DNA from 2 places in the Paenibacillus residui genome. Region 2 is predicted to be linked to the other one. Evidence: riboswitches for the same ligand, from Rfam matches in the RefSeq annotation. Region 2 holds a riboswitch; the other holds the start of a gene.
What was found. A riboswitch is a leader RNA that binds a small molecule or an ion and turns the genes downstream of it on or off. The one in region 2 is predicted to bind cyclic di-GMP.
Positions count from the first base shown of each region.

Region 1: linked by a shared signal. The riboswitch ahead of ACFQ03_RS09920 (EAL domain-containing protein) and the one ahead of ACFQ03_RS06175 (hypothetical protein) in region 2 are both predicted to bind cyclic di-GMP.

Region 1 covers NZ_JBHTIU010000030.1:50,522-59,688, forward strand. Annotated here, with positions in the region: gene ACFQ03_RS09905 (PAS domain S-box protein) at 118-2,976, shown strand; gene ACFQ03_RS09910 (DUF2269 family protein) at 3,164-3,607, opposite strand; partial or broken gene ACFQ03_RS09915 (AraC family transcriptional regulator) at 3,670-3,858, opposite strand; cyclic di-GMP riboswitch class I at 4,123-4,209, shown strand; gene ACFQ03_RS09920 (EAL domain-containing protein) at 4,190-4,996, shown strand; gene ACFQ03_RS09925 (hypothetical protein) at 5,016-5,363, shown strand; gene ACFQ03_RS09930 (GGDEF domain-containing protein) at 5,366-6,160, shown strand; gene ACFQ03_RS09935 (hypothetical protein) at 6,404-6,616, opposite strand; gene ACFQ03_RS09940 (helix-turn-helix transcriptional regulator) at 6,613-6,816, opposite strand; gene ACFQ03_RS09945 (class I SAM-dependent methyltransferase) at 7,065-7,613, shown strand; gene ACFQ03_RS09950 (GNAT family N-acetyltransferase) at 7,739-8,266, opposite strand; gene ACFQ03_RS09955 (delta-aminolevulinic acid dehydratase) at 8,434-8,997, opposite strand.
Region 2 covers NZ_JBHTIU010000022.1:64,130-73,296, reverse strand. Annotated here, with positions in the region: gene ACFQ03_RS06200 (DUF4127 family protein) at 1-1,245, opposite strand, end outside; gene ACFQ03_RS06195 (bis-aminopropyl spermidine synthase family protein) at 2,419-3,585, shown strand; gene ACFQ03_RS06190 (GNAT family N-acetyltransferase) at 3,619-4,104, shown strand; gene ACFQ03_RS06185 (HAD-IIIC family phosphatase) at 4,101-5,399, shown strand; gene ACFQ03_RS06180 (hypothetical protein) at 5,713-6,216, shown strand; cyclic di-GMP riboswitch class II at 6,626-6,709, shown strand; gene ACFQ03_RS06175 (hypothetical protein) at 6,794-7,015, shown strand; gene ACFQ03_RS06170 (beta-ketoacyl synthase N-terminal-like domain-containing protein) at 7,491-8,684, shown strand; gene ACFQ03_RS06165 (putative bifunctional diguanylate cyclase/phosphodiesterase) at 8,689-9,167, shown strand, end outside.

The DNA of each region.
Region 1 (9,167 bases), on a different contig from region 2:
ATATTTCAAACTGGGCCCATACCAATAACTGTTGTAAGGAAACTACTCCGGATTGTATAGAGCAACTGGTAAATCATAAACGCCGATGGATCACATTATTGCATTAGGGGGAAATTTATGTCGTCCACAAACAGATTCTATACTTTCAGTTATCATGGGGCTTCCAACGATAAGCTATTGATCGAACAGGAATGGGAGAAATTCGTGTCCGGTTGTTCTGCGCCGATTAATGTAAGGCCTTTCATGTTCCATTCCTGGAAACGGTGCCTGGAACAAGGGATCGATCCGCACCTTATCCAAATTCCATATAGCTTGGGGACGGATCAGATCCAGGAGTACGTCACCTCCGATCCGTTATTCCGGATGGTCAAACCACTCTTGATCAAGCTGAAGCAATACGCCGGAAATACCGGTTATCTTGTTACTTTCTCCAATCCTGCCGGGGAAATGGTCTACTGCGACGGGGATTTGTCCCTAAAGCTGAAAGCGGAAGACATTCACTTGTCGCCGGGTGCGAATTGGAGCGAGAGCAGTGCGGGAACGAACGGGATTGGTACTTCTCTGGTTACCGGGCTGCCGTTACAGGTGTTTGCCAGCGAGCATTTCTGCCAGGAAATTCACGAATGGACCTGTTCCGCAGCTCCTATCCGCGATCCCGGTACGGGCAAAATTGCCGGAATCGTCGATTTATCCGGGTTCTGGACGGCCAACGATCCGAGAACTCTGGCAGCCGTAATCCGCACGGCTCGGGAAATCGAGAGTCTGCTTTATAACCAGTTGAGAATAGAGCGTTTAAGGCTGGCTCAATATTTTGTGGAATTAACCCATAGGACGACACTGCCTCTTGCGGTTTTGGACCGGGCGGGACGGGTCGTTAAGGCTTCCCCTATTCTGTATGAGAAAGGATGGATTTCCCCTGAACATTCGCTAGAACCTCCCTCTTTCGCCAAAGAATCCTTGTCCTCAACAACAACCTGGGAAATGACGGACAACCTTGAGAATAAGAGGTGGCTCTTCGAGCTTTCGCCCTACTATTACGGGGGAGAAGCCATCGGATCGGTTGTTCATGCCCTTCCGCCGGAGATTAGGGCCAGCCCTTCGTTACCTGATTTCCGTCATTTTCCGACATCCCCGACACTGGAGAATAACAAAGCAGCGAGCGAAGAGCGGACCGCCGCCCAACCAGCCCCCTTCTATCAATCGCTGTTCCGGCATCACCCCGATGCCATCTTCGCTTATGATTTACAAGGCTTTCTCCTTGAAGCCAATCCCGCTGCGGAGAGATTGCTCGGCTATGATGCGAATGAGTTGAGCAGCATAGCGGTCTGTGATCTGGCCTGCCCGGACAGCAAGGAGCTGAAGAGGAAGGCTTTCGCCCAAGCGGCGGGCGGTATGCAGCAAGAATTCGAGGCGGTTTTCCGGCATAAGCAGGGACACAGCATCCATGCCATGGTGAATAGTTTTCCGATCATTATGAATAACGAAATTGTCGGCGTCTTCGAAACCGTTCGCGGAATTCAACCGAATCACCAGCAGATGGCCGAGGACTTGAAATTGACCAAAGAACAGCTTGAATTCTATCTAAGCAATACTGAGGATGCGATCCTTGTCGTCGATGCCGATTTTCATATCGTTAAAGTCAACCAAGCCTGTGAACGTATGTTTGGCTGGACGGAGCAAGAGCTGCTTGGCAAAGAGCCCCCGATGGTGCCGGGCCATTTGGAAAGCGAAAACGAAGACATGCGCAACCACATGCTGCGTTCACGGCACGTCATTCCTTACGAAACGGTGAGACAGCGAAAAGACGGCAGCCTGATCCATGTTAACCATTGTGCCGCTCCCCTCTTCGACAGTAAGGGCAGCGCAGCCGCCTATGTACTTATTTCAAGGGATATTACCGCCCTCCATCAAATGCACGATATGCTGATTGAAAGTGAGAAGCGGCTGCGGACGTTGATCAATTCCATGCCCGACCTCGTCATCTTCAAGGACGATCAAGGGAAATGGCTCGAAGCCAATAATACGGCGATAGCCGCGTTAAATTTGGAGAAGATCGATTATCAGGGAATGACGGACAGGGAGCTGGCCTCCTGCAATCCATTTTATCGGGAAACCTTCATTAAATGCTCGTTGTCCGATCGCCGGGTCTGGGACAAAGGCAGCCTCATCCGCTTCCAGGAAATCATCCCGCATCCTGGCGGCAGGTCCACAATCTTGGATATTATCAAAGTTCCCATTTATCATGGGGACGGCAGACGCAAAGGATTGATCGTCATCGGACGCGACATCACCGAGCTGAAGCAAACGGAAGAATTGCTGCGCAAAACCGAGAAACTCGCTGTTGTCGGTCAATTGGCGGCAGGAATTGCCCACGAAATCCGCAATCCGCTTACGACGCTTAAAGGCTTCCTAAGCTTGCTGCAATCTGCCACAACTGCGACGAACATCTGGTATCTGGAAGTCATGCTGTCCGAAATCGAGCAAATGGAGTCCATTACCGACCAGCTCTTGACTGTAGCCAGGCCGCAAACCATCAGGATGGAAAAGAGAAATCTGGAAGCTTTGATACGGCAGGTTTCTTCATTTTTGTATCCGCTTGCAACGATGCATAATGTACAGATTTCAGTGGAATCGGACTCTAGCGACTTGCTCGTCGAATGCGAAGAAAACCAGCTTAAGCAAGTTTTCATCAATATTATCAAAAATGCGATTGAGGCGATGCCGCAGGGCGGACAAATTGCCATGAAGGTGAGGCGGTCCGGGGATTTCGTTTCGGTTCAAGTGGCGGACTCCGGCTGCGGCATACCGCAGAACAGAATCGCCCGCTTGGGCGAGCCATTCTACAGCTTAAAGGAGAAGGGGACCGGCCTCGGGTTAATGATCTGCTACAAAATTATCAAGGAGCATAAAGGAACCCTTCAAATTGACAGTGAAGTAGGCCGGGGAACGACCGTCGAAATTATTTTGCCGCTCTAGGCAGTTATAAAGTCATAAAGTTCAGGTTGCGCGGCTAAGAACGCCCCAAAGTGATTTGCTAACTGGGTTATATATGCACGGGTGAATTCAGGACCCTGGAGACAAATCTTTTCTTCCGTATCTCAACGATATGCCCACTAACTATATACTTTACGTAGGGCATTTACCCTGCTCCACTGCTTTTCATTTACGGTTTTAACGCCATCAATATGATAATGGCAACGACGAGTAGTTTACAAAACCAATCATAAGGAGTCAGTTTACTAGACAAGATTTTATATTGTTGCGGAATCTCTTCACTTTCACAGGTTCTGATCATTTCATGCATAGTTTTCATTTTAGGTCCGATAACCATTTCCGAGTAAAGGCTGAAAACTACGAACAAAGCAATGGATGTGTCGAACCACAACATCTGAAACAGTGACGGGTTGATCCATCCCATCAATAATCCTGTAAGCAATAAAGCGATCCAACCAATAGTGGCCGCCTTATTCAGTTTCTCAACGCCTTGATGTGCATATTTTAATTCAAGTGCCAACCATACAGCGGAAGCTTGCCGATATGACTGGAAAGCTTGATCCTGAGAACGTAAAGTATACGAAAAGCGGCGATATGTGAACCCCTCCCCCAAACCAATTCGTGATAAACTATTAGACTTGAGAAGTTCCTCATATTATATTTTTTAGAATACGACCGAATAAGATTCAAGGCTTTTTCTAGACGCTTTTCCCTCAAATAACCAAATACGGTCGTTCCATATAGTTCTTTAAAACCAATTTTTAATTTGTTGTCGTTAATGCCAATCATACGGGATAATTCGAGCAGCGAGGGGGGATTTGCCATACGCTCCAACATTATATCGCGTGCCTGCTGTATTTTTTGCCTTTCAATGCTGGATAATTTGGGAAGGAAGCTTCGGCTCAACGAGATAGTGCGTCAGAAGTTCTTTTTTCCGATTATAAGTCCATAAAAACAAATCCCTGCCGCCAGGTTTTATAGGCCTTACAAACTATTTTTTCAAACAAAAACGGCAGAATGGTTAAATTTTGAAAAAAGAACACATGTTTTGTAGGAATCTGTCGCTTGATGGCGAATTTGATAATAGGTACAAAGGATTGCTAATGGTCCTTTCGACGGGTATGCTCAGTACGATAATCGCAAACCTCTTGAAAAATTGGGACGCAAAACCTACGGGCCTAAGGATCTGCTTTCTATGGCGGCCGGGTTGCCGAAATGGTCGTTCTATCCGGAAAGGAAATTAGTCATGCCATCCACACAAGCTCTTATCAAACAAGAAGATTTATATCACGAGTTCCAGCCGATCTGCCATCTTCATACCCACAAGACGATTGGCTATGAAGCTTTAATCCGCTGCTCAACGGAACCAAGAATCGATCGGCTGTTCCGGGCCGCTGCAAGACATAATATGCTGTTCACGCTGGACACCCTTTCCATTTATAATGCAATTTCCGCGTGCTTTGCTGATCCAGGGAGGGTGGAATCCGATCAGCACCTGTTCGTGAACGTATTCCCTTCGACCTTATCTTCGGATCGATTTACCAGATTCATATTTAAGCTCATGCAGCGGTACGGAAAGTACGCCCACAATATCGTATTCGAAATTAATGAAGCCATCTCGGAGATGGACGACTGGGACACCGGGCAATTTCTGAGAAACATCCATCTGCTGCGGGATTGCGGCTTCCTGGTTGCGCTCGATGACGTTGGAGAAGGGGCAACCACCTTGAAGAGAATCGTGGAAATCGGCCCCGACTTTATCAAGATGGATCGTTTCTTTGCCAAGCACCTGCTCTTCAGCAAACAGAAGCAAAAATTGTTAAAGTTCTTCGTTGATTTCTGCGGAGACGAATCTAATCTGATTCTGGAAGGAATCGAAGAGATTGAGGATTTGCGGCAATCCTGCAAGCTAGGCGTTCCCTTCGGCCAAGGCTATCTGCTGGCGAAGCCCGGCCCTCTGCCGGGTCGTCCACCGACCTCGTTTCGCTCAATCGAAGATTAAGGGAGTTATGACATTGGACATGAGGACGAATTATTCCAAAAGAGCTATGCTTTCATTGAAATTTTCCGAATTTGAAATGCCTCCGATGCAGGACATGCTCATTATCGGAAAAAGGGCGCCGATTGGTCCGGAAGCCGCACGCCGTATGGCGGAAGCACTGTCTCCCGAACAATTCTCCATCATCGAACTGGAGCACCCCCGAGTGGAAGCCGTTCTGGTGCGTAACTCGCTGTTGCAAATGCTGGAAAAGAAAGTGCTCATCGGCATTATTTTGGAGGAGGTGGAAAACCTGCTCAGCGATTCGATGGTGCTTCGTTCGGAGCTAAAGATCGAGATAGCCGTGCATCGGGAGGTGGATATGAGTTGAAAGTGGCCGATGTGATGACTTCGCCGGTTCACAGCGTTTCGCTTGGAAAGAGCGTATGGTACGCTTCGCAGCTAATGTCCGAACTAAAAATCGGCTCGCTGGTCGTCGTTGAAGCAAGAGAAGTTGTCGGAATCATTACCTCTCGAGACGTCCGGACCGCGCATCCGAACCGGATCGTGGCCGACGCAATGACGCCTAACCCGATCTGCGTCCCGGAGCATGTTTTCGTATGGGATGCGCTTCTGCTGATGGAACAAAACAGGATTGAACGACTGATTGTCCTCCGGCAAGGAGAGCTCGTTGGCATCGTCACACGAGAGTCTCTGACTACCCGGCTGTCCGAATGGTACGATTCGCTAACACAGCTGTATGGTTCCTCCTATATTCATGTGATAGGAGAGGAGCTGCTCGCGAGCGGTCGGTCCTTCCAGCTGCTGTTCATCGATCTGAACCGCTTCGGCGAAGTAAACAAGCGGTTCGGGCATCCGGTCGGTGACGACATGATCCGTGAATTTTCGAACAAGCTGAAGTCGCTGTTCGGACCGGGCGATTACATAAGCCGCTATGCCGGAGACGAATTTGCCATTATTACGCAGAAATCCGATGAAGAAGTGCAGCGAATTATCGATCAGCTCTCCTGCGGTCAATCGGTCGGCAGGGCCAGCGTCTCGGCCGATACCGGCTGGGTGAACGAACGGGTTGTGCCGGAATTCGGACAAATGACCTTCCGCGAGTTGATTTCCAAGGCAAGCATGCTGTCCACGCAAGCGAAGATCGACTATGCGGGCCGGAGGTAACCGCTTGAGCGCCTGCCGCATAGTCTGGCCTTAGTGCATTCGAATGTATCCGATAAGGAAAGCGAAATGCAACCGGGAATGCCTCCTCAGGCTGTCCCGGTTTTTTTTTCGGAGATTGACGCACCGGCTGCTCAAGTTATGCCAATACTGAAATTTTCCTTTGTACGATTCGGCCAGTGCAGACCTTGTAAACATAGTAACAACGGTTGGTCAAATCAACCAATCCCAAGACCCGCTCCTCGATCACTGCATTTTTCTCTTGTAGAAAACCCTCGACCCGAAGAAAACGACATTCCCTCCCAATAAGATGGTAAATTCCCATCCCGTTTTACCTACAGTAAAGAAGTTGGTTAAGGACCAAGCCAATAAGGCCACGGTAAAAAATACGAAAGCATTCCTTGCCGATTTATCGCTCTGGTATCTTTCCATCTCATCCGCCTTACGCAGTAGTTTCATAGGGAGTCCTCCTCGTATATAAATAATTGATCAACCTTTGTTCCGAGATGAATAGCCAATTTAAAAGCAAGGGAAAGTGAAGGATCGTACTTATCGTTTTCGATGGCGTTGATAGTTTGTCTTGTAACTCCACACTTGTTTGCGAGCTCCTCCTGGGATATTCTCATCGTTTTTCTAATATCCCTGATATTATTCTTCAATGTAAGGAATCACCTCGATGAAAATGTAAAAAAGTTTTTACATTGATTATCGTAATACTCTTTAACCAAAATGTCAAATTGTTTATACATTTCTTACAGCTTTCTCCCAAGCTTATGGTACTTTTTCGTTGTAAATACAATATTACCATTGGGCTTTTTTTGAAATTATTGTAGATTTATGATTAGACATATTCTGAAAGGAACTTTCTTAAATGATTACAACAACCATCAAGGGGATAAGTTAAAATTTGAAGACTCGTGCCGGGCTCTTCTCTCCGCGAACGGTGGACAACGGAACTCTGGCCATGCTGTCGGTCATTGAATTTGAAAAAGACGATAAAATATGCGATTTAGGCTGCGGTTATGGAGTTGTGGGCTTATTGGCGGCCAAACTGGTCCGTCCAGAAAATGTAGTTATGGTGGACAACGATGAACAGGCTATCGAAACCGCCAAAGAAAATGCGGCGGCCAATGAGGTTTCCGGTGTACACATTGCCCACAGCGACGGTTTTTCCGGTATCCGGCATAATGACTTTACCAAAATCATTTGCCACCCGCCTTATCATGCCGATTTTGCCGTGCCAAAAATGTTTATCGAAAAAGGATTTAACCGGCTCGCTCTAGAGGGCAGGATGTATATGGTGACCAAGAGAAAAGAGTGGTACAGAAACAAACTGATTTCCATCTTTGGCGGAGTTAAGGTTTGGGAAATCGAAGATTATTTTGTTTTCATGGCCATCAAAAAAAGTGATCGATACTCTAACTCAAAAGGAAATAGGGGACTTCGGAAAATATAGTTGAAATCTGTTATTTACTTGTACCGCGTGATGTAGGCGAGAACCTACGCTGAATTTAATAGGATTGCCAACGGCAACGAAGAGGCTTCCCCCGCTGTTAAACTCCGGGTCGATCTTGATCTTACCTATGATCCGATTTCTATCCAAAATCTTTTGATGACATTGCCATCTTCCTCCGTAAAGCTGAAGTCCGGGATTCCGCCGTTTTTGAGTATCGTTTTCTCGGAAGCTATATTCCCCTCATCACATACGACAAGGGCTTGCTTAATGCCAAGCTCTTTAGCTTTCTCCAGGGCCAGGAACAGTAATACGGTCGCATAACCCTTCCTTCTCTCCGACGGACGAATCCCGTAACCAATGTGGCCGCCGCGATGGAGTAACTTCTCCGTTAAGCCGTGTCTGATATTAACAGCCCCTATCACCTTCTTATTGTCGGACACTAGCCAATAGGTTGAGCTCGGAACCCAATGGTCAGGGGGATTCTCCTGTTTTTCATTCTCAAGCAGAAATTGGAGCATCCCTTCAAAGTCCGATGGATCTCTGCGTATCACCCACGGAACCATAGGTTCGCCGCCAGATTGCCAATCCTTATAAAAATCGAGATATTCATCGCGATATTCCATACTCGGCTTCACCAGACATACGGTCTCCATAGCGATCCCTCCTTTGAGTTGCCATCCCTTTTGGAATCAAACATCGATTCAACCATGTAGCTCGTGAAATTTGCCGCTGCATAACGGCCTCCGCACCCCTTCCCGAACGGAAAAAGAGGGGAACCAACTCCCCTCTTAGTTACACACGCGTGGCTGCATCGGATGTCTCAGTCATCCACAGAGCTTTCATAGATTTGGTACATAGATACTTCTTCATCCATAGCCGAGGCAAGCTCGTAAGCCTCTCTTACGCTCTTCCCGTTCTGAATCATTTCATAGAAAAGCCGCAGCATGAACATAAGAGCCGAACTGCCGTCCGGATAATCATCCGGGCCGATATAGATCCGGCAGCCGCGCTCCAGGAATGCTTCGGCCAATGCCCGGTCACCTAGTGAGCAGCCATTGCCAAAGACGATTTTCCCGTCCAGCTTCGCATAGCGCAGCACCTCTTCCGGACCAAAGTCTCCCCGCGGCTCTCCTTCTTCATAGACGCTCTCACCCAATTCCGGCATGAGAAGCTTGCCTTCATCGCCGTGGAAACTGAGAATAATCATGTCGGTATCCGCATAGAGATCTTCGCCTGATAGTACGGAGATCAAATCATTCGGCCGGCCAATCCAATAAGTAAATACTCTTGCGCCAAAACATTCGAGAGTCGCTCTGATGGCCTGCGTTTCCATATCACTATCCGGTCCGCATACCAACGCAACATTCATTACCGGTTTACTCATTTCCAATCCCTCCATAGTTTAGGTTTATTTTGAATATACAGGCATACTTCTATGGAGGACCGCGGGCGTTGCCGGCAAAGGAAGAAGCATTACGTTAATTTGTTGTCATCATTACAATTTCCTCCTGTTTTGCACTTATCGTTTATATGTACATTAAGATAGAAAAATAG
Region 2 (9,167 bases):
GGGACGGCGGTAGTAAGACTCGATAATTCCGTGGGCAATTACCGTTCCCAAAGTATTCCCGGACGTATTCCAGGCCGAATAACCTGCCAGCTTCGGCAGAAGTCCGGAGCGGGACACCATTTTCATGAAGGTGTGGTCGCTGCCGTTGGAATTGGCCACGTCCGCGAGCGCTACGGTCTTGCCTTTGGATGTGTAGTTGCGCATCGCTTGAATGAATTCATTGAAATGAACCTCCGAGAAGTAGGAGCGGTGCCGGTCGCGGAAAGCTCTCGACGATTCGGCGGCATCCTTCTGTCCGACCGGCGGCGAATGGACCATCAGCACTAAATCCGCCTCATGCGATGAGTCCGCCATGAAGGCTCCCCCTGCAGTAATATGCGATTTGATGCTTTCATTCAGGCTGCGGTCCTCATACCGGGGAATCACGAAAGGTCCTTGGGTAGACGAGTACCGGACGAAGATTTCCGGATGGTAGTCCATAGTTTCGCAGAACACTCTCGCGACCAGCGTACACCCGATTTCGTCCGCTCCCGGATATAGGAATACCCGGTCCATGAGGCCCAATTCCTCAGTCAGGAAAAGCAGCCTGCGCTGCTCCATAGCGGAGAAGCCATAATGGGCATTATCATCCAGAGGAATGATCAGGAAGTCTATAATTCCTTCCTCGGCCAGCCGGATGGAATATTCATTGACATAGGAATTAACGCTCCTGCGATGCAGATGCTCTGTCAGCACTTCCTCCGGAATCTTGCGTAGCAGTTCTTCCCATTCCTGCTGTTCTTCAGCATCGAGCTCCTCGCGTTCCTGCTTGTCCTTAAGCCAGGAATAGCGGAAGATGGAGCTTCCGTACTCCGCGTAATAATCCGGCTCTTCATCGTTGCTGCTCGCGGCCGGCGTCCTCATGATCAAATTAAAGGCATAAATTTTCAAATTCGGACGACTCAGCTTTAATTCCCGAAGCAGATCGATTCTTTCTTGGCATTGCTCGGGGCTGTAATGGTGCAGCCGAGAGGGGACGATGCCGCCATACACGAGCATATCGATCGAAAGGATAAGGCTGTCTGCCTGTTCGGCCTCTTGCTTCAGCCATTGGGCGAGTTGATCACAATCCGCCGGGCGTTTCTTATCCCCCAACATGGAAAACGGCGGTACGGAAAGAGGCAGGCCGCCCAAACGGGCAAGCTGCTCGGGATAATCTACATTGCACGGTCTTTCATCCAGCGGCAGTAAAACAATACGATTCAAAATAAATCCTCCTTAAGCTGTAAGTTCTGGGGCTCCCCGCAAAGTACCCGGAATACGCTTCGTAGGCCACGCGTCACTTTGTGGGGAATGTTTGGGGCTCCCCGCAAAGTACTGTATAAACCTTTATCGAAGCAAATCATGAAGAACGACCGCGATTAGAGGAAGGTATAGACGCCGACTCCGTTGGAGTGCAGACGGAATAAGCTGCGAAAGCTATGCGTCACTTTGTGGGGTCATCCTATGAGCGTTTGCCCACATTATAGCATGATTGACTCGGTTACAGCCGAACAATTTTATTTGATTTTGACATTTGCGGTGGAATATTTCTTCAAATGGCGGTGGAGATGAGAACAGGCGGACAGAAGGTGCAGCGCAAAAACAATGGCAGTCCGGAACAAAGGGCCGCCGCTGAGGTCGTTAACAGCGCTTGCTTTCCCGCTTTATTTGAACTATAATTAGAGCAACTTTCAAAATATAGGGGATGTCTTGATGTCGGCGGTTGTTCTTAACTAATCAATTTCATAAGGTCTCTTCCATTTCCATGAGGGATACCACAATATCAGGGCAAGGGCAGACTGGTTCTTTTCCGTTCTGATATTTCTGTGCGACGTCTTCTGTCGTCTGTACGCTGGACGGGTGAAATTCGCGCATTTGAGGTGGTTTATTTCCGTATGGATTCGTGGGAGGACCCATTAGTTAAGAACAACGGTCATCTACCATACCTAACGGATAACGGAGAGCCGTGCTTCTTGAGCACGGCTTTACTGTTGCTTATTTTGCGGGAGAAGTGTAAGGATTTCCATCCTTTTCTTTCGCGATAAGCCGATTCGGGCAGAGGGTGAACGCTTATGTTCATCCTCTGTTTTTTTATGTTTCGGGGCTCCCCTCAAAGCAATGTATAAACCATTATCGAAGCAAAGCAAGAAGAGCGACCGCGTTTAGAGGAAGGTTTAGAAGCCGACCCTTTCAGGGTGTCGGACGGATACGCTTCGAAGGCCGAGCGTCACTTTGTGGGGAATGTTCGAGGCTCCCCGCAAAGTAAGCAAGAAGAGCGACCGCGTTAGAGGAAGATTTAGACGCCGCCCTTTCAGGTTGCGGACGGATACGCTTCGGAGGCCATATGTCACTTTGCAGGTAGTTCTACCTATTTTGAAAGTAAGAGAGGTTATAACCATGAAGGATTATATAAATGAAGCCAGTGCCCATGTACAATTGCAGGAAGGAATCCGGGTGATCGAGCAGCTTTTCCTGGAATGCTATTTAAGACCGGGAATTTCTACGAAGGAGTTGGCGAGAAAAACTTTGCTTCCGCTTCCCGTTGCGGCCGCCATCAAGAAGGAATTGATCCGTGCGGGAGCCTTGCAGCAGGAGCGCGGGGTTCATTGTACTCCGGCAGGCCAAGCTTATATTGAGCGGGAACGGAAGTACGAGGGAATCGATAAGCGGCTGTATCTGAGGCTCATGGAGAAGGAATTCGATTGGAAATCGGAATTGGCCGAGCTTCTGGCGATGCTGCAGGAATGCTTCCATCGCCGTCCGCAGGTTAATGTGCAGATCGATCAATCCAAATGCACCTTGGAGACCAGCTTGAGCCGGGCGGTTCTATGCTTGAGAAACCATACTCTCATAGGTAAAAAAATATTATGCGTAGGCGATGACGATCTTGTCAGCGTGTCGCTTGGCTTTTTGCTCAAAAGACTGTTTCCGTCAGCCTCCGGGCCGAAGGGTATGATCGATGTTGTTGATATTGACGAGCGATTTTTAAGTTATATTAGTGATATAGCAGAGAGGGAAAATCTGCCGATCACCTGTCATCACGCTGATTTGCGCGAGCCTCTGCCGGAGAAGCTGTACGGGCAATACGATTGCTTCTTCACCGATCCGCCTTATACTTTGCAGGGAATGGTTCTTTTTCTCTCGCGGGGAATTAGCGCATTGAAGCCGGGGAAGGGGCTGCCTGTGTTCTTCTCCTTCGCTCATAAGTCACCCGACTTCATGCTGGCCATGCAGCGTGAATTCATTCAGATGGGCTTGACCGTCAGTGAAACGATTCCCTCCTTTAATGAATACGAGGGAGCCGAGATGATCGGAAACCGCGGACAAATGTTCATTCTGAAGTCAACGGAGCATACTCGCCCCGATATTAGCGGTCGTTTCGAGGATGCGATCTATACCGGAGAGGTCAGGAGGACTATGCGCACTTACGGGTGCAAGCAGTGCGGGGAACCGATCCTGGTCGGGATTCAAGGGAGCTATAAGACGATTGAAGAGTTGAAAAACAAAGGCTGCCCCCGCTGCAGCCATGCAACGTTCGAGCTTAAGGAAAAGAAGTCAATATAACGGATTGGATACTCCGGGGAGGAAAAACAGAATATGAAAATACGTACCATACAAGAGAGCGATCTAGAGATTATAGCGGAATACGAGAAAGAGATTTCGGTGATTTCCTTCGGCAGTGAGGCGGTAACGGATCTGGAATTCCACCGCCGCAAGCTGGCCAAGGCCATTCCCCAGGAACAGCAGGGGATGCTGGTGGCAGAGATGGAGGGACAGTCGGCCGGCTGGCTCTGGATGACCCCCAAGGTTAATTTCGTCACCAAGGAGAAATATATTATGTTCAAAAGCTTCTATATTGCCGAGCCTTACCGGGGATCCGCCTGTGCCGAGGCTTTGTTGGATGCAGGGATGCGGCTCTGCAGAGAGCAAGGGGCGAAGCGTATTGTCGGGCATGTCCATGTAAGCAATCTTCCGATGAGGGTGCTGTACAAAAATTATGGGTTCGAGCCTACTCATCTGACGATGGAATATGTAATGGATAATCCGCCCAATCCTGCGGAGGATGGGGGGATGTCGGAATGATCAAATGCCTGATCTGGGATTTGGACGATACGTTATGGGAGGGAACTCTGTCCGAGGATCGCAGGGTGACCTTGCGGCCGGGGATCATTGAAGTGCTCCGGAGCTTGGATGAGCGCGGCGTGCTGCTCAGCATTGCCAGCCGCAATGATCATGAGGACGCGATGGAGAAGCTGAAGGAGCTGGGGCTCGCCCATTATTTCATCTATCCGCAAATAGGATGGGCACCCAAAGCGGAAGGAATACGCCGAATCGTGAGCCGGTTGAACATTGGGATGGATGCCGCCGCCTTCATCGATGATAATCCTTTCGAGCGGGAGGAAGCCCGGGCCTGCTTGCCGGGGTTGGCCGTGTATGAAGCCGGTGTCTATGGGCAGCTTCCTGATTTTCCGGAGTTTCAAGCTCCGGCCATAACGGGTGAAGCCGGGAGACGAAGGGAGCTGATGCTGATCCGGGCTGAGCGGGAGGACGCAGAGAGACAGTTTCCCGGTATGCGGGAAGAGTTCCTGCGTTCCTGCTCCATGGAATTGATGGTACGCCCGGCCCGCCAGCAGGATTTGGCCAGGGTCTATGAATTGGCCGCACGAACGAATCAATGGAACAATGGGCTCGAAAGGGTCTCGCAGGACGTTGTGCGTAATTATATGGAAATGGGAGATAAGAGGCTATATGTGGCGGAGCTCAAGGACCGATTCGGTGACCACGGCATTGTCGCGGTAGCTATGCTGGATCTGCTGGAGGAGGGGCTGGCGGAAATTCGCTTGTTCTGCATTTCCTGCCGGATAGAAGGGCGCGGGATTGGAAATGCCTTCCTGGGGACCGTGCTGGAACTTCTTCAGCTCGATCATCCTGAGCTGCGGGAGGTGCGCTGCGGGTATAAATCGGAAAGCCGGAACCGCCCGGCCTTAATGCTGCTGAAGCTGCTTGGATTCACCCTCCAGGAGAGGAAGGATGACTTTTCCGTGTACGGATTGCCGCTGCCTGTTTCTTATCTGACGCCGGATTGGATCCATGTTCACAGCCCGCGCAAAGCGACAGAACCAGTGGAAGAGAGGAACGGCGATGAGGTGGAGCGAAGAGTGATCAGCTTGGTAGCCAAGCTATGGGGGCGGCCGGAGGTCGGACCGGAGACCGTGCTGCTGGGCGGCCGCGGGATTCTGGATTCGGTGACGGCCGTTCAACTGATTGCGGAGCTGGAGAATGAATTCCGGGTCGTTTTCGATGAAGACGATCTGCTGCTGGAGTCCTTGTCAACTGTCGGAAACGTGGTCCGCTTTATTGAAGCGAAGCTCAACTAGGGACTTCAAAACGGCGATTTCACCTTTGATTCCCTTTCCTCCCTTTACGGGAAGCAAACTATAAGTCCGGCCCGAGCGGAAAGATTTTACGCGGTCGTTCAGTTCGGATGCCGGGGTGCTTCATCTGTATCTCCGTCTATTTATCGAAAAAAGACAAAGAAATGGTTCCAATTGGCGGCGTAACATGATTAAATGAAAAGGAGAGTAGGTCATTCACGGAGACAAGGAATTTTGGCCTAATTTGGGGCGGGTCCAAATATTTCCATTTGCCGCGTTTCGCGTGGCTAATAAAAACTGAGTGAGGTTTACGGTCATGAAGAAAGACAGAGACAGCAATCTGTTGGTCAGAAGATTGTGGTTCAAGACAAAACGGGCTCTATTAAAAACTGCCGCTGTATTAATGATTATTTGGAGTATTCTTTGGTTTATTGTTATGCTGACGAACGGAGTGGATGAAATCGGGTTATTTCTCATTATGATTCTTCTGTTCGGGATTCTTCCGCTCGGCGTTGCCCTCTATATTCTCGGTCATCTGAAGAAAACAAAATATGACCTGCCGGAGCCGGATTATGACCCCTCCAAGGATCAGCAATTGGAGAAAATCGTGCTGGCCATTGCCGTATCCCAGGACGGTCTCGTCACTCCTGCAGATATTGCCTTGGGATCCGAGTTCTCGCTGGAAGTAGCGAAGCAATATTTGGAGTCTTTAAGAGAGCAGGGATTCGCTCATTTGAAGATCGCCGAGAATGGGACTTACGTCTATCACCTTCCCTATGTGCTTTCGTATGACCAGAAGAAAAACGCGGAAAGCATATAGGCCGCCCGGCCCGTTCCGTTGTGGCTTGCCATCTATGCATTATTCATGCGGCTTCCCTGAGTAAGCCGCTTTAATATTTTCGGGCAAGGGCAGCCGCAGTGAATCCGAAAAATAGGAAACAGGCCATATTTTAGCAAAATAAATAGCGGCCAAATTCTAGTTCTGAAGAACTTAAAGACCACTTTTGGACTAAACGGACATCACCGGAACAGACAGCCTTAAGTCGTAATTTCCAAGCGATTAATTTACGTTTTTCGCCAAAACAAGAGACTTTTGACGCTGATAAAAAAACTTTGTCAAATCCTATGAAAGCGCAATAATATTTTGGGTTTTCAAAACTGGAAATCATTATATAATAGAGGTAGATTATTAAAAATATTAACAACATCAAGGATTACCGACCTGAAAAATTGTATAGGGGAGCGTTGAAGTCTATTCCTTATGTGGGCACTTGGGATAGATGGAGCTAGTAGTGCAACCGACCATCTTTCATTTTAATTGAGAGGTGGTTTTGTGTTTTTTTTGGCCCCTATCTAAACCGTGAGGCTGAAAATATGACTATTCGGAAGGTGATTTTTTGAATCGGTACATTAAGAACGATAGTGATTTTGTACTGGCGCTCATAACCAAACAGCGTGTCTCTATCTGGGATAAGGATCATCTGATCGATTCCGGAGGCGAGGTGGAGTGGGTGACGGCCAATACCGTGAAAATTAACAGCCGGGCATATCCTAGAGAGTTCTATCAATTTAGACTGGATTTTTCAAAATGTTCGCAGGATAAAAAAGGATTATTATAAGTTATGTAGAATATCTTCTATATTATGTAATAGCTGCTTCATCTATATTATCTAATAACTGCAGTAAATCAGGATGGTCATCATCGGTTATGCGAATCCGTATGGCTTCGGGGATTGACGATCTGCTTCCATATTCCTTTCTTTGAAGACCTTTACATAGCCTGGAGGAACTATGAAGCCAATTCCGCCGGAACAATGTAACGGGTTGCGAGCAATGAATGGCTGGCGGATTGACATGCTCTGACAGAAATCATCAGGCGGGGAGCATTGGGAAGATTCCGATACGGACCAGATGGACGCTGCAAGCTTTGATCCGATGATTGTGTTAACTGAATAGGTTTACTTCCGTAATCAAAGTTTCGGTATATAGAGAAAGAGCCTAATCCGGTGTACAGCTCTTATATCAGGATATAAGCCCTAATAATCAATAGTTTATTCGCAGCAGCACTTCAATTAAACGCGGAGGTTAATGGCATTGGATCGAGTTGTTATAACGGGCTATGGATTAAAAGCTCCTGGTATTGGTAATAAAATTCATTTCAGGGATATATTAGAGAACGGGGTTTGTACACAACAGCTCGTTTCCGGCTTGGGACCTAATGGATCTGACATCATTTGCGGCAGAATTGATGATGAGCTGATTTCACTTCCCGATCGCAAATATCGATATTATCCTCGTGTGGCCCGAATGGCCATTGCCGCCTCGGAGGAGGCTGCCGAAATGGCCGGGCTCAAGGGAGATGAGCAGCAAGCGGGCATTATCATGGGAACATCCGTCGGGGGATTGAAGGAGATTGAGGAATACGCGCTTATCAGCGGCAGTCGGCAGTACCGGAAGTTTCCGATCTCCGGCGCCGGAGCCGGCAACCCGCACAGCATTACGGCTGCGATCTCCCAGCACTTGGGTATAAAGGGCCAAGCCTTCACCCTGAGCACTGGCTGTACCGCCGGAGTCGATGCGATGATGATGGGGAAGCTGCTTCTGGAGAGCGGGCAGTGCGAAATCTGCATTGTCGGCGGATCGGACGCGCCAATTACGGTTGGCAGCGTATACAGTTTCATGAGATTAGGCGCTATGTCACGAGAGACCGATATTTCCAGTGCCGGAGTGCCCTTCTCCCTGAGGAGCGACGGTTTTGTCGTCTCTGAAGCAGCGGCGGTTCTGGTTATGGAGCTGGAGAGCCGCGCCAAGAGGCGGGGAGCCCGAATATACGGAGTGCTGACGGGAATTCATAGCAACAATGATGGCCTATCCATCTTCGAGTCGGATACGACAGGACAGAATATGATCGCTGCGATGAAGGGAGCCGTTGGAGGTATTCAACCGACCTATGTGAATAGTCAAGCTCTGGGAATGAAAGTTAACGACCAGGTGGAGGCCATTACGCATCGCGCTCTGTTCGGCTCATCGGTTCCGATTACTTCTATTAAAGGAAATATCGGACACTCCTTCGCCTCGATCGGCAGCCTGCAAGTCATATCGGCTCTTCTATCCATGGAGTACGGATTTATACCGCCAACGATCAAGACAGAGGGGGATGGCTACGAAGACCTTCCCATCGTGAAGTCGGTCCGGTATGAAACAGTGAATCATGTAGCGATAACAACTCATGGGTACGGCGGGAACAACACATGTCTTCTACTGTCTAATTCTCAAGGAGCGAATTAAGCGGATGCTTTTTATTACAATGATCGCTTTTGCTGTCGTACCGCTATTTCTCGGTGTGGCTACAGTATTTACATTCAGGAAAACCCGATTAGCCAGAGGGTTCTTCATTTTTATGCTGTTTATCAGCGTCTGGCAGTTGGATGTGGCCATTCTATATGGATATGAATGGTGGACCCCGGAACAAATCGACAGGTTGTTCCGGTTTTTTCGCTTTGGTTTTATTATGCTGGGGCCGGCTTCCTTATATATAGCCCACATTGTTTATCATGATCTGGAAGGGCCCAAGACTGTCAAACGCCGTTTCGGCAGATTAGTCGAACATTTGGTAAGCATCCGGTTTATATTGATCTATTATGCGTTTTCTTTTATTGTCTATCTGCTGGGCTGGAGTTCCAAGGGAATCGAGAAGCTTTATTATGTGGAGCATCCGCAAAATGCCAAATATTTATACCCGATCTACGGTGAGTTCCAATTTCTGATCGC